2 regions of the Sulfitobacter sp. GN1-4 genome follow, and region 2 is predicted to be linked to the other one. Evidence: riboswitches for the same ligand, from Rfam matches in the RefSeq annotation. Region 2 holds a riboswitch; the other holds the start of a gene.
The links. Region 2 has a riboswitch for cobalamin ahead of ACZ1HM_RS02040 (DUF1636 family protein). Riboswitches for the same ligand answer to the same signal wherever they lie in the genome.
Positions count from the first base shown of each region.

Region 1: linked by a shared signal. The riboswitch ahead of ACZ1HM_RS05940 (DUF1636 family protein) and the one ahead of ACZ1HM_RS02040 (DUF1636 family protein) in region 2 are both predicted to bind cobalamin.

Region 1 covers NZ_JBVFUQ010000003.1:1,105,542-1,113,043, forward strand. The annotation lists gene ACZ1HM_RS05925 (FecCD family ABC transporter permease) at 1-939, opposite strand, end outside; gene ACZ1HM_RS05930 (ABC transporter substrate-binding protein) at 956-1,903, opposite strand; gene ACZ1HM_RS05935 (ABC transporter ATP-binding protein) at 1,920-2,672, opposite strand; gene ACZ1HM_RS05940 (DUF1636 family protein) at 2,702-2,920, opposite strand; cobalamin riboswitch at 3,159-3,362, opposite strand; gene ACZ1HM_RS05945 (TetR/AcrR family transcriptional regulator) at 3,474-4,019, shown strand; gene ACZ1HM_RS05950 (sterol desaturase family protein) at 4,016-4,864, shown strand; gene ACZ1HM_RS05955 (hybrid sensor histidine kinase/response regulator) at 5,040-6,383, shown strand; gene ACZ1HM_RS05960 (hypothetical protein) at 6,542-6,877, shown strand; gene ACZ1HM_RS05965 (TauD/TfdA dioxygenase family protein) at 6,991-7,502, opposite strand, start outside.
Region 2 covers NZ_JBVFUQ010000003.1:287,840-295,341, reverse strand. The annotation lists gene cobN (cobaltochelatase subunit CobN) at 1-2,272, opposite strand, end outside; gene cobW (cobalamin biosynthesis protein CobW) at 2,275-3,309, opposite strand; gene ACZ1HM_RS02040 (DUF1636 family protein) at 3,306-3,680, opposite strand; cobalamin riboswitch at 3,841-4,066, opposite strand; gene ACZ1HM_RS02035 (DMT family transporter) at 4,219-5,043, shown strand; gene pncB (nicotinate phosphoribosyltransferase) at 5,223-6,515, opposite strand; gene pncA (bifunctional nicotinamidase/pyrazinamidase) at 6,638-7,231, opposite strand; gene trhO (oxygen-dependent tRNA uridine(34) hydroxylase TrhO) at 7,318-7,502, shown strand, end outside.

The sequences.
Region 1 (7,502 bases), 820 kb from region 2:
GGTGGTCACAATGCCGACCGGCAGTTCTTGTGGGGCCAGCAAAAGCCTGCTGGCAATATCAGACCCGGTCAAAAGGGCGGCCCCCACCAGCGCTGCTGTCGGGATAAGATGACGGTGAAGCGGTCCGGCGATGCCCCGTGCGATATGGGGGACCATCAGGCCGACAAACCCAATCACCCCAGCCACTGACACGAACACAGCCGTCGCAAGGGCCGCAGTAAAGAACATCGCAAACCGTAGACGCTGCACCGGCACGCCAAGGGTTGAGGCGGTCAGATCTCCGGTTAAAAGCGCGTCAAGCCACCGGCTGCGGTAAAGCGCATAAGCCAGGATCAGCAGCAGACCCGCTGAGACCAGCGGCATCATTTCCCACCGGGCCAGGCCCAGCCCGCCCAACATCCAGAAAATCACCGAATGTGCGGCACGGCTGTCGCCTGCAAAGATCAGATAATTGGTGATGGCGGCAAAAAGGAACGACACCGCCAGGCCTGCCAGGATCAGTTTTTCTGGTGCGCTGGTGCGCAGGCTGTGCACCAGGCCAAGCACAATGCCAGAGGCGATCAAACCGCCGCTAAAGGCCGCGATAGGCAGGGTCCAGAAGCCCAGGATGTCACCCGTAACCGTGATGACAAACACCGCCCCCGCTGCGGCGCCTGAGGATAGGCCAAACAAAAAGGGATCCGCCAAATCGTTGCGCGTGGTGGTTTGCAAAACCACCCCAACAACGCCAAGCCCGGCGCCAATCAGTGCTGCAAAAAGCGCGCGTGGCAAGCGCAGATCATAGACAATGCGGTGCAGCGGCGACATCTCAGCGTCCGAGAACCCGGACCCGATCAAGACCGCCTCAATCACATCCCCGGCAGGGATAGAGGTTGTGCCATAGGCCGTCGACAAAAGCACAAGGGCGGCCAAGACCGCCGCCCCTGCGATTTGTATCAAGGCCAATCGCCCCATATCAGTTCAAGCTGGGGTGCATCGCCCCCGCCATCTTTGAGATGGCTTCGATATTGGCAGGCCCAGGTGTCAGCTCTTCATAGCGCAGCCCGATCCAGCGTTCGTTTTTGACCGCGTCGGTTTGGGACATGACCGGATGTTCTTGGAGAAACTTGAACGTATCTGCCGCGCCGTTGCCGGTTTGATAGTCCAGAAGCACCAGGAATTCCGGGTTGGCTGCGGCGACTGTTTCCCAGGATGTGCGGCCCCAGCTGGTGTCCATGTCATGGGTGACGTTCATGCCGCCCGCCGCGGCAATCATCGCATCTGGAATGGCGAATTTACCGGCAGTGAACGGGGCATCCGCCGGGCCATCCAGCAAAAACACACGTGGCTTTTCCAATTCGGCGGTCTGGGCCTCAATCGCGCTCAGCTGCTCTTTCCAACCGCTGACCAGCGCTTGCGCCTTGTCTTCGACATGCATCACCTGACCCAGACGCAGCACGTCATTAAACAGCAGATCCATGCTGGCCTCGGGGCGGTCTTTGTCGAGGTGCACACAGCTTTCCGTCAAGATCATCGTTTTGATGCCAAAGGGGGCCAGCGTGTCTGGTGTCACGTCACCACCGGGCTTCATGCCGTAATACCAGCCCGCAAAAAAGAGATCCGGGTCAGCAGCAACCAGGTTTTCCACGGTGGGGTATTTCGGCGCAAGCTCAGGGATGTCGCCGCGCAGGGTGTCAAATTCGGGGCTGGTCTTGTACCAACCGGTGATGCCCGTCAGGCCCACGATCTTGTCCTGAAGTCCCAAGGCAAAAGCCATATCCGTCATGTTCATATCATGAACGACCAGCCGTTCAGGCTGGCTTTCAAAGACCAAAGGCTCTCCGCAATTGTCGACGGTGACTTCGTGTGCGGCGGCACTGCTTGCCACAGCGGCAGCCATGACCGCCAGCCAGATGGGTTTCATTTGATTTCACTCCTTATCATGTGAAGGCAGGGTTACGCCGGATGTCGAGTGCGGGGACAATCCGGCCTTGATGCTCGAAGCTGAGGTATTCAACTGCGAATGTGTCGCGCACAGTCTGAGAGGTGAGCACGTCAGCGACTTTGCCAAACCCCGTCAGCGCCCCTGACTTGATCAGGGCGACGTGGGTCGCAAATTCGGGAATCAGCACGAGGTCATGCACGATCATGACAACCGTGATCTCCAGATCAGAGACAAGCGACAGCATGCGGCCCTTGGCGTCGGGATCCAGATGGTTTGTTGGCTCGTCCAGGAATAACAGCTTGGGATTTTGCGCCAAGGCCCGCGCGATATGCGCACGCTGGCGTTCACCGCCAGACAGCACCGCCATGCGTTGATGGGCCAGGTGGGTCAGGCTTGTCCGGTCCAGGATGCGCGCCAGCTCAGCCTCATGCGCCGCAGCTGAGCGATCAGCGTAGATGGGGATCTGACCGAGTGAAACATAGTCCCGCAGCGTCAGCCGCCCGTCTGGTTGTTCTTGTTGGCCCACAACCGAAATCATACGGGCGCGTTCGACCGCAGACATCTGTCGCAAGCTGCGCCCATCGACAAATACGTCACCCAAGGTCAGTGCCGTTGCACCGCACAACAGGTTCAGCAGCGTCGATTTTCCCGCCCCATTTGGACCAGCGATGGCAAGGATCGCGCCCTCTTCCAGCTCAAAGGACGTATCATGCAGCAAGGCATCACCGTTCTGCGCGCTGTATGCCACTTCCCTCACACTCAGAAAACTAGGGGCTGTCATCCGGGCACCTCCCGGTCCAGCGCGGGCAGCCGCGACAGGGTTTTGTCAAACAGGGCGGCGGGGCGATCCGTGGCGTTTGTCCAGCCGTCATTGCTGCTTTGGTATTGCCGGGCAAAGGTGATCAGCGCGTCGATATCACCTTGCGTTGTGATATCCCCAAAAGGTATTGCGCTTTGCCTCTGCCTTGAAAGCCAACGGTTGCGGGTCGGTCGCATCCGGCCATGCAAGGGACGGCGCGAATGGCAAACCCGTCGGGCAAAGCCCGCTTGAGGGCTTTACGCATAGAACGGGTGGCGTCGCCGTTTTGGCAGCGCGAACAAATCAGCAGAAAGTGATCAGCTTTGCCTTCCATCATCCGCTCCGCTTGTTGCCAAGGGCGGATAGAAGGAACCTGTTGTGTTAACACGTCTGAAACGCGCCATCAAAGCCTCCTTCCAGGACACCCCGCCCTGGGTTGGTTACGTTGCGACGGCAGGTCTCCTGACTTGCGGGTCGATGCGCAGCCATCCTTCCCAGCCCTCGGGCCAGTGGTCTATGGCATTGCTCTCCGCTCACAGTTGCGGGGGCAGTTGCGGATTTGGTGCCAAATGGCGACCTCACCGCATTCCCTTTTCATCACCCAGCTGAACTGAGCGAACCATCACCCTAGCGATGGCTGAGATTCAGATGCCGGTCAATACACAATTCGAAACCAGCCACCCGTTCAGGGGAGGACGCAGCAGTCATTGGAGGCTTGAAGTGTCGAGCAATGAGACATAGATGTCTCATATGAGACAAAATAATTCCACACGATCTGCGATCATAGACGCAGCTTTCCTTGTGCTTAACGAAGACCCTGCCGCATCCCTCGCGGATGTTGCCGCGCGTGCGGGGGTGGGGCGGGCTACACTTCATCGCCACTTCAGCTCCCGGCAGGATCTGATCCTGGCGCTGGCCAAGGCCGCCATGGATGAACTTGATAGGGCCGTCGCAGACGCCACCGCTGAGGCGGCTTCCCACACCGAAGGGCTGCGCCTGACGTTGCAGGCTGTCATCCCACTGGCCACCCGCCAGTGGTTTCTGGCGCATGAGGATTTTGATGCGGCCCCTGATCTGACAGCCAGATATGAGGCCGACCAGCAAGAGCTGTACGAGGCCATCGAAGCGGCCCGCGCCGAAGGCGGGTTTGCCGCCGATTTGCCAACCAGGTGGATCGTGGAAGTCTATGAAAACCTGATCTACGCCGGCTGGAGCATGGTCCGCGCAGAAGAAGCCACAACCCGTCAGGCCGCTGATATGGCCTGGCGCACTTTCATCAAAGGAGTGTCCGCATGACTGTTGATGTGCTCAACGATCTTGCCACGCGCATCGACGATGCGTTTTTTATCATCGGTGCTGCGATCTTGGTGATCGAACTGCTTGAGGCCTGGTTCAAAGGCACCCTAAAGCGCCGCAAGCTGATGGAGATGGTGGCCAGCGCCTCAACCCAGATCCCAAGCATCGCGTTTGAGGTGCTGGTGATGACGGGTGCCTATGCGGTCTATTATGTCTTGGCCGAAACCGTTGTGACCTGGTCGATCCCGATCACCTGGTGGAGCGTTGTTTTGGCGCTGCTGATCGCGGATTTCGTCTATTACTGGGAACACCGCATCGCCCATGAGGTCCGCATCTTGTGGACGCAACACGCCGTCCATCATTCATCGCGGGATTATAACATCGTAACGGCCGTCCGGTTTGGCCCCTTTGAAGGGGTCTGGGCGATGATCATCCATATTCCCATGGTCTTGATGGGGTTTGCGCCCGAAATGGTGTTCTTTGGTCAGATTGTTGTGCTGGCCTATCAAACCTGGCTGCACACCGAAACGATTGGCAAACTGGGCCCGTTGGAGGCGGTGCTGAATACACCCTCGCATCACCGGGTGCATCACGGGGCAGATGATAAATACCTGGACAAAAACTATGCCGGTATCCTGATCATCTGGGACCGTATGTTCGGGTCATTTCAGGTCGAAGAAGAAACGCCGCGTTACGGGTTAAAGCGTGATTTTGACAGTCAAAACCCCATCCACGTCTGGTTCTCTGAACTGCCGCAACTGTGGCGCGACCTGAAAGGCGCGAAAGGATTTCGCGAAGCCATGATGCGCCTTTTCGCGCGGCCAGGATGGGAGCCGGATAAATAGGCCTAGGCACGGAATGGCGCAGGCAGATTGATTTGAGCGTCGGCTTTGTAAATCGGGGCGCTTTTCGCTTGAATGCACTTTGCCCCCCTAAGATACTTGGTCCCTAGCCATATGCCCCAAAACTGCGGCGCAGATCTGCCTCTGCGCCGACGCCAAAGTCTGAGCCGCCAACCCCATGTCACCCGAAGACCAAAAGAAGCTCTGGATTTGGGTGGGCTGTATTACCTTCGGTTCGGTTGCAGCCTCGATGCTGATCACGGCGATAATCCTCTATCCCGATCTGGATTCACAAGGCATGGTGATCTCATTCCTGGTGCCGCTGATCATCGCGCCCGTCGCGTCCTATGTGCCCGGACGCATGTGGGTGCGCATCGGCGTGTTAAAGACCGAAGCCGAACAGGCGGCTGATAAAATCGCGTCCGTGAACAAACAGCTGCAAGACGCCTTGGCCCGCCAGCAAATGCTGTTTTCCGTGCTTGGGCACGAGATTAGGACGCCCGCCAGCTCGTTGACGATGATGTTGGAAGAACCCGGATATATGCGGCGATCCGAAAACCTTGACGTCGCCCGACAAAGCGCGCGCCATCTGGTATCAGTCATTGATGACATGCGGGCGCTGGCCAAGCCAGACCTGATGTTGCGTGGCACCCCTGCCAAATCCTCGCCCCGGTCGGTCCTGCAGCAAGCAGTTGAGAGCCAGCGCATCCTTGCAGAAAGAAAGCAGATGCAGATCCAGCTGGATCTGCCCGCGGCCTTCGACCAGGTCATGCGGTTCAACACGCAAATCCTGCGCCAGGTTGTGCTGAACCTGGTGCGCAATTCCATCCTGCACAGCCAGGGCAGCGCTCTCAATATCACAGGGCAAGGCCTTGGCACTGATCCAATGCGTTTTGAGGTGCGGTTTCAGGACGATGGCATTGGCATCGCAGAGGGCGCGCATGACGCCATCTTTGACCCGTTCCAGCGCGGCCCCAGCGTAAGTGAGGGGTTGGGCTTGGGCCTGCATGTGTGTCGCGATTTCTTGCAAACCTACTTCAACGGTGCCCTGACTGTGGAGACGAATGTCGACGGTGGTGCCACGTTTGTGATGGTGTTTGAGCTGGTGTCTTCAGACGACAAAGGTGGTGCCCAAGTTGAGCCAGCACCGTATGATTTTGCCGGAAAACGTTTGTTGCTGATCGAAGACAACGACATCGTCCGCACAATCATCAAAGCGCAGCTGGAAAAACTTGGTGCCGGAATGGCAGAGGCCGCAACCGGCCCGGAAGGGCTGCAACATGCCCTGCAATCAACCCATGACGTGATCTTGCTCGACCTCCATTTGCCCGAGTTGATGGGAGACGAGGTAGTGCGCCGCTTGCGTGCTGAAGGGTGCACACAGCCCGTCATTGGTCTAACCGCTTCTGCGATGGAGGGTGAGCATGCGCGTCTTGTTGAGGCGGGTGTGGATGCAGTGCTGGTCAAGCCGTTGGATGTTTCCCGACTGGCGCATGTTTTGGCCGGACTGCCGCAAGGCTGAGCTGCATCAGTCGCGCGTGATTATCCTCCAAGTCTTCCTGCAAACAATGCCCCCAGACACCTCGACTATACTTTAGTATAGTCCCCCTATCCCTTTACGTCATTTCCCCTCAGCGATGCCTTGTTACTGTGGAACCACAGGAAGATTGAGGGTCGAACATGGGAAAGAGGTTCAAAGAACGGCATGTCTGCGTAGACCATGCTGGAAATACCTATCACGTCGACACCTATGAAAACGTGCACTTGCGCCGCGATGTGAATGGCGACCAAGTGCAATACGTTGGGAAAACATCCGCTTGCCTTGACGATAAGACAGCCGTCATGATCGTCGCCGAAGGTGTGTACCGTGTGGTGTGGAACCAAAGGGAAATCCGGTCCGTTTCCATTTTCGGAAGCGCCTGGGGCAACCGCGTGTCTGAGGCGTTGGAGCGTCCAGCAAACAGCGTGGTTTTCCAAAGGGCCAGACCTGGGTTTCAGCAGGTGGCGCGCGGTTAGGGCAACTGTTTTTATGCCCTAAAGCATTGTGTAACGAGTACCTTGTGCATCTCTGATTTGTGTTCAGACGCAGATCAGAGATGCGCTCAATTCCCCAAAGTAATGGCTTCCGCTCAGGTCGGCCTGTCCCCTTTGATGGTGACCCGGCGGCCTTTTCGCTCTGCTGGCCAATAATCCCAGATCGCGCGGTGCATACAACACCGGTTGTCCCAAAACGCCATATCATTCAACGACCACCGATACCGAATTTGGTAGTTGATGTGTTCGGCGTGCTCAAAAAGCATGTTCAGGATTGCCGTGCTTTCACTGTCTGACAGCCCCAGGATTTTGGTGGTGAAGGTACGGTTCACAAACAAAGACTTCCGCCCGGTTTCGGGATGTGTCCGCACGATGGGGTGCACGGCCTGAGGGCAATCAATGTCGCTGTCTTTTTGGCCCCGGTCGCTGTAGCGCCCTTTGTAGATATGCTCTGAGCTGTGTAGCGCCGACAGCCCCTGCAACATCTCTTTCAGCGGATCTGACAGATCGTCAAAGGCTGCGTACATATCGCTGAACATGGTATCGCCTCCACAGGGTGGTGCGATGTGGATTTGCAGCATGGTGCCCAAGGGGGGCGTTTCATCGC
Region 2 (7,502 bases):
GTGGGTAGTCACCTTCGTCTTGCAGATGGCGGCGGATCAGTTCTTCAGCGATTTTGACGCCTTGGGCGTGGGCCGCACGGGTCGGCACGCTGCGCGGGTCCACGGCAAAAAGGTTCCGCCCGGTGGGCAGCACATCGGACCGGCCCCGGTAGGGGGAGCCGGAGGGGCCTGCCTCAATCCGTTTGCCAGCGAGCGCGTTCAAAAGACCGTCGGTTTCGCCCTGCCCCGCACCAAAGATATGCAACCCGTCGCCATATTGGCTTTCTTTGATGTCGCAGACAAAGCGGTCAATGCGGGTGATCGCCTCTGCCATGCAGGCGTCGGGGGTGAGGCCCAGATCCTCCTCCACGCCTGCGGCCTGTGCCTCGGCGCGGATGGTGTCGACCAGCCGGTCGCGGCGCGCGGGGTCCAGCCCGTCGGCGGTGGAGTATTCATCCAGCAGCCGTTCCAGATGCAACAGCGCGTCGGGCGTTGCACTGTCCTTCATCGGCGGCGGCAAGTGGCCCAGCGTCAGCGCGCCAATGCGGCGTTTGGCCTGGGCGGCTTCGCCGGGGTCATTCACGATAAACGGATAGATCACCGGCAGATCGCCGGTTAGCGCCTCTGGCCAGCAGGTGTCCGAAAGGGCAACCGCCTTGCCCGGCAGCCATTCAAGCGTGCCATGGGCGCCGATGTGTACCAGCGCGTGCATGCCCTGTGCGCGGAGCCACAGATAGAAGGCCACGTAGGAATGGCGTGGCACGCGCGCGAGGTCGTGGTAATCGGTATCGCGTTGGGCGATGGCCCCGCGTTCCGGCTGCAAGGCCACCAGCGCGTTGCCGCAGGATTGCGCCGGAAAGTGGAACGCGCCGTTGGCAAAAAGCGGGTCAGTGGTGGGATCACCCCAGGCGGTGTGCAGGTCTTGGCGCAGCGCCTCGGGCAAGGTTTGCAGCGCTGTCTCATACTCAGCCAGGGACCAGGCGATGGTACTTTGCGGCAGGCTCTTGCCAAAGCCGATCTGCGGTGTGGTGCTGTAGCCTGCCTGTGCGAGGCTCAGCAGCATATCCTCGGTCGAGGCCAGCGCATCCAGGCCCACGGCATGGGCGATCTGATCCTCGCGACCCGGATAGGTGGACAGGACAAGGGCCAGCTTGCGCTTTGCCGTTTCGGTCTGGGCCAGACGCAGCCAGCCTGCGACGCGGTCCACCACCGCCGTGATCCGGTCGGCATTGGCGCGGTGGGAAAAGCGGGAGAACTGGAGGTGCGGATCTTGTTTTTCGGGGGCCTTGAAGCTGACGACGCCGGTGAAGAGGCGGCCATCCACCTCTGGCAGCACCACATGCATGGCCAGATCGGCGGGCGACAGGCCACGTTCGCTTTCGGCCCAGTCTTTCTTGCGCGCGGTGGAGAGGGCCACCTGAAAGACAGGCGCACCCGGGGCATCAAGGGGCGAGGTGTTATCGCCCCCACGGCCCGAAAAGGCGGTGGCGTTGATGATCGCGGCAGGCGGATGCGCGGCAAAGGTCTGCGCCGGGAACGCCCGGGCGGGTTCAGATTTCAGCGAGGGCACGAAGAGGCCAAGCGGCGTGAACCCCCGCGCGGCAATCTCGCGCATGAGCGCGTCGATGGGGGCGGTATCAGCGGCGGTGAGGTAGCTGCGGTAGAAGGTGACCGCGATCAGCGGTGCACCTTCGGGGGCGGTGTGATCAAAGGGGCAGCGGGTGACGATGCCTGCGTCCGGGGCGTAATAGCCTGCGGTGGGCACGGTTTTGGTTCCGGTCACCGGCCCGGCGTAGAAACCAGCGGCCAGCGCAAGCTGTGCCAGAGCCGCCTGCGCGGCAACCGCGCCGCCGGTATCGCACAGGTGTGACAGGCGGCGCAGGGTTGAGACAGGCAGCGTGGAATGCGCGTCCAATGCCGGGTCTTCGCGCCCGTCTGCGGGCAGGACGGCCAGGGCGATGTCATGCCGCCGGGCGAAATCCTGCACCTGCATGATGCCGTAGGGCCAATAGTTTTCACCGCCGATGAGGCGGATCAGGATGCCCTTGGCCCCGGTCAGCGTTTGTTCGACGTAGTTGTCCACGCTGGCCGGGTGGCGCAGCGCGGTGAGGTTGCACAGGCGCAAGGTGGGCAGCTTGCCCTCGGGCCCGCCGCCCCGATGCCAGCCTTTCGCGAAAGCGCCCAGGTCACTGTCGGAGAACGAAAGCACCACCAGATCCGCGGGCGTTTGCCCGGGATCATAGGGGGTTTCGGTATCCTCTAACCCGTGGCTGTCGCGAAAGACGACGTGCATGGCTACGCGCCCAGAACCGCGCGGATGGCACCTGGGTTGATGTGATCATGCTCTGCAATCACCACCAGATGGCCTTGGCGTGCATCTGCGCCCCAGGGGCGGTCGTATTGATGGCGCACACGGGCCCCCACAGCCTGGACCAGCAAGCGCATGGGTTTGCCGGTGATGGCGACATAGCCTTTGACCCGCAGGATGTGCTGTTCCTTGGCCAGCTTTTCGATGGCGGCCACCAGGGTGGCGGGATCATCCATTTCGGGCATAGGCACGACGATGGTTTCAAAGTCGTCATGTTCATGATCGTGGTGGCCATCGTGGTGCGACGGGCGCGCGGCAAGATCGTCTTCGGCCTTGGCGTTCAGGCCCAGGACCACGTTGGGGTCAATGATGCCTTCGCTCATCGACAGGATCGGCACCTTGCGGGGGCTTTCCTCTTCGATGATCTGGCGGGCCTTGCCCAGACCGGCATCACCGGCCAGATCGGCTTTGGACATCAGGATGATGTCCGCGCAAGAGATTTGATCCTCAAAGACCTCAGCCAGGGGCGTTTCGTGATCCAGGCTTTCATCCGCCAGACGCTGTTCCTGCACCGCATGTTCATCAGCGGCAAAGCGGCCATCGGCCACCGCTTCGGCATCGGCCAGGGCGATCACACCGTCCACAGTGATCTTGGAGCGGATGGCGGGCCAGTCAAAGGCCTTGAGCAAAGGTTTCGGCAGCGCCAGGCCTGAGGTTTCGATCAGGATGTGATCAGGCTTGGTCGGCAGTTCCATCAATGCCTCAATCGTGGGGATAAAATCATCAGCCACGGTGCAGCAGATGCAGCCGTTGGCCAGCTCCACAATGTTTTCCTCTGGGCAGTCTTCAATCGCGCAGGATTTCAAGATCTCACCGTCCACGCCGACAGTGCCAAATTCATTGACGAGCACAGCAAGTTTGCGTCCGCCCGCGTTTGTCATCAGATGGCGGATAAGGGTGGTTTTACCAGAGCCCAGAAAACCGGTGATCACGGTGACGGGGATTTTGGACAGGTCGTTCATTCGGCGGCCTCCTGCGGCAGAGTGAAAGGGGGGATGCGCGCAAGGCTGCGCTTGCGGAATTGTTCGGGGCGTTCGCGCCAGGGCACCAGGCCATCTGGCGTGGCAGCATAGGCGGCCGCACCGGCGAGGATATCTGGCGCGTCGCTGAGCTCCATCCGGCCATAGACATAGCTCCACTTGCCCGGCTCAGAGAGTGCGACAGCGGGGCCTTGCGAGCAGGCGGAAAGGCATTTGACGCCGAGGATTTGCACATCCTCTGGCGCGTCCTGGGCCGTGATGGCCTGGTGCAGCAGGGTGCCGGGGCGGTCATCGCCTTCGGGGATGTCTTGGCCTGCGCGGCAGGTCAGGCAGACGTAAAGGGTGGCTGTCATGGAAAGATCCATTTGCTGTTGCTGGGAGGAGGAAAACCGATGCAGTGGCACCGGTCAAAGGCGCTTAGATGCACCCAAACGCCAGACAACAGCGCAAAGAAACGCCGATCCGCGAGAGTGTTTTCATATCGTACTCCTAACCGTCACACCCGACGGTATTTCTGTTTCACTGCGTTTGGCAGGTCTCCTGGCTTACGGGTCATGGCCTATTCCCGCCTTCCCTGTCCCGGGGCATTGCCAAGGACAAGTGGCTAGATGGGGTAGGCTCACCGCATACAGTCGCGGGGGCGGCTTCAGCTTGGGGCAAATTTGCCTTTACTGAATTCCCTCTTAGGTCCCTGTCGGACAGGCCAACACAGCAGGACACCAAACGGGCAGAATGTCGCATTTTGGCTGCTGCACCACAAGGCGGATTTACGACATGTTACGCAGGCAAAACGGGCACTTTGCGCAGAAAAGTCACGATAAAGTGCGGGCGATGCGTCGGGTTGGGCTGTACGTTGGGCGAATCTGCCTTTTGCACAAGGCCTAAAGCCCCATGTCCCGCACCACCCTCGCGATCCTCTATTCCCTGCTGGCGATCTGCCTGTTTGACGCAATGGCGCTGATTATCAAACACCTATCGGTCGCCTATTCGGCGGCGGAACTGTCAGCTTATCGCAACCTTGTGGGGTTGGTGCCTGCCGGTTTGGTGCTGTGGGGGTCAGCGGAATGGCACCGCAACGGGCGACAGGTGCAGGTGCGCCAATGGCGGCTGGCGATATCGCGGGGGTTGATCCTGACGGTGGCGCAGCTGACTTTCTACATGTCTTTGGGTCTGATGAGTTTTGCGACAGCCTCAACCATCACCTATGCCAACGCGCTTTTCCTGGTGGCGCTGGCTGTGCCGCTGCTGGGCGAGCGTGTGGGAGCGGTGCGTTGGGGGGCGGTGCTGATCGGCTTTGTGGGCGTGGTGCTGGTGATGGGGCCCGGGCGCGATACGTTTTCGGCCGCTGCTTTGTTGCCGCTGACGGCGGCGTTTTGTTATGCGCTGGTGGGGGTGACGGCACGGATGATGGATGACGCGGTGCCCACGGCGCTGATCAACCTCTATTCCTCGGGCATCGCTTGTATTGGGGCCTTTGTGCTGGCCTATGCCGTGGACGGCTTTTCCCCGCTACGCGCCTGGAGCGATCTGGGGTGGATTGCCGCGATGGGCTGCTTTGGGGGTTGTGCGGTGTTGTTGCTGATTTCAGCCTACCGCATGGCCGATCAGAGCGATTTGGCCCCGTTCAGCTATTTTGGCATCCCGATTGCCTTTGCTCTGGGCTGGCTTTTTTCGGAGAGGCCCCTTGGGCCGAGCTTTTTCCCGGCGCGCTTTTGATCATTGCAGGAGGGCTGGTGATCATCTGGCGGGAACGACGGATGAAGCGGGTGTGAGGGCCCACGCCACCGGTGCGGGGGTGGTGAGGGTGGAAGTAAGTTGTATTGGAAAGATGAAGCGCGGGGGTGCGCTTTGGTTCAGGCCGGGCGTCGGGGTGTGAGGGTGGTGGTGCGGTTGGGCTAGACCACCACGGCTTCGGCGCGTTGGGCGCCCACGCCGAAGACGCGTTTGTAGCGGTCAATCTCTGAGGTCGGGCCCATGGCCTTGTTGGGGTTGTCTGACAGTTTGACTGTGGGGCGGCCATTGGCCTCAACCGCCTTGCAGACCAGAGAGAAGGGGGACAGCGCGTCATCCGGCACCAGATGGCGGAAGTCATTGGTAAGCAGCGTGCCCCAGCCGAAAGAGACGTTGACCTTATCCGCAAACTGGGCGTGCAGGGCGCGGATTTTATCGACGTCGAGGCCATCGCTGAAGATGACGCGCTTTTGGGTCGGATCCTCGCCCCGGTCGCGCCACCAGTTGAGCGCGATGTTGGCGGCGGTGGCGGGATCACCGCTGTCGATGCGGATGCCGGTCCAACCGGCGAGCCAGTCCGGTGCGTTATCCAGGAACCCTTGCGTGCCGTAGGTATCGGGCAGAATGATGCGCAGGTTGCCATCGTGTTCTTCGTGCCAGTCTGAGAGCACATCATAGGGGGCTTGCGCCAGAGCTGCGTCGTCTTGCGCCAGCGCGGCATAGACCATGGGCAACTCATGGGCGTTGGTGCCGATGGCCTCGACCTCACGGCTCATGGCGATTTTGCAGTTGGAGGTGCCGGTGAAATTGGCCCCCAGCCCTTCGGACATGGCCTGGACGCACCAATCCTGCCAGAGGTAGGAGTGCCGCCGCCGGGTGCCAAAATCCGCGATCGACAGATTGGGGATGTCGCGCAGCGCTTCGATCTTTTCCCACACACGGGTCATGGCGCGGGCATAAAGCACTTGCAGTTCAAACTTGCCCATACGGTTCAGGACAGACCGGCCGCGCAGTTCCATCAGCACAGCGAGGGCGGGGATTTCCCACAGCATGACCTCGTGCCATTTGCCCTCAAAGGTAAGCTCGTACTGATCGCCTTTGCGCTCCAGGTGGTAGGGCGGAAGTTTGAGGCCCTCAAACCATTCCATGAAATCGGAGCGGAACATCTGGCGTTTGCCGTAGAAGGTGTTGCCGCGCAGCCAGGTGGATTCGCCCCTGCTGAGCGAGAGTGAGCGGATGTGATCGAGTTGTTCGCGCAGCTCACCTTCATCGATAAGATCAGCCAGCGGCACATGTTTGGAGCGGTTGATCAGCGAGAAGGTGACTGTAGTGTCCGGTTTGTTGCGAAAGATCGACTGACACATCAGGAGTTTGTAGAAATCCGTGTCGATGAGCGACCGCACGATGGGGTCGATCTTCCATTTGTGGTTCCAGACGCGGGTGGCGATGTCGACCATGGTATGGTCCTCCTGTGGGCATGTCTTTTTGACCCAAGTTTGGGGCTGGAACAAGCACTTGCGGGCAGGGGGCGCATGCTTTGAAGCATGCGAGGCGGAAAATGCGTATTTTCCGACGTGCGTTAGGTGAAGGTGACGCCTGCCGCTGCCATGCCTTCTTTCGCCGCAGCCAATGACCCATCGAGGTCAATCGCGCGGCAAAGGTCCGTGCGGACGGTCACGTCAAAGCCCAGCTTAGCGGCATCCACTGCTGAGAAATTCACGCAGAAATCCAGCGCCAGGCCGACCATCGTCAGCTTTTGGATGCCGCGGGTGCGCAGGTAGCCCTCTAACCCCGTGGGGGTTTTGTGGTCGTTTTCGAAGAAAGCCGAGTAGCTATCGATGGCGGGGTTGTAGCCTTTGCGGAGGATCAAATCAGCACGGTCTTGGGCCAGACTGGCATGGAATTGCGCGCCGAGGCTGCCTTGGATGCAGTGATCGGGCCAGAGCACTTGGGGCCCGTAGGGCATTTGGATCACCTCATAAGCTGCCTTACCGTCATGGGAGGAGGCAAAGGAGGAATGGCCCGCCGGGTGCCAGTCTTGGGTCAGGATCACCGCATCGGCATCGGCCATCAGCGCGTTGATGCCCGCCACAATCTCATCCCCGCCGGGCACGGCGAGCGCCCCGCCGGGGCAGAAGTCATTTTGGACGTCGATGACGATGAGGGCCTGCATGTTGCGTTCCTTTCAAGGCGGCTATGCGCTGGTTTTACCCCCTCCCCTCTTGCGTAACAGACCCTATGAGGCGTATTTGCCCGGCCATGTATACCATTGCCGCCCTTTATCACTTTACCCGGTTTGAAGATCCTGCCGCCCTGAAGCCTGCGCTGTTGGCGCTGTGCCTGGCTTCTGAGGTCAAAGGCACGCTGCTGTTGGCACGCGAGGGGGTGAACGGCACGATTGCGGGGCCAAGGGCCGGGATTGAGGCGGTGCTGGCGCATCTGCG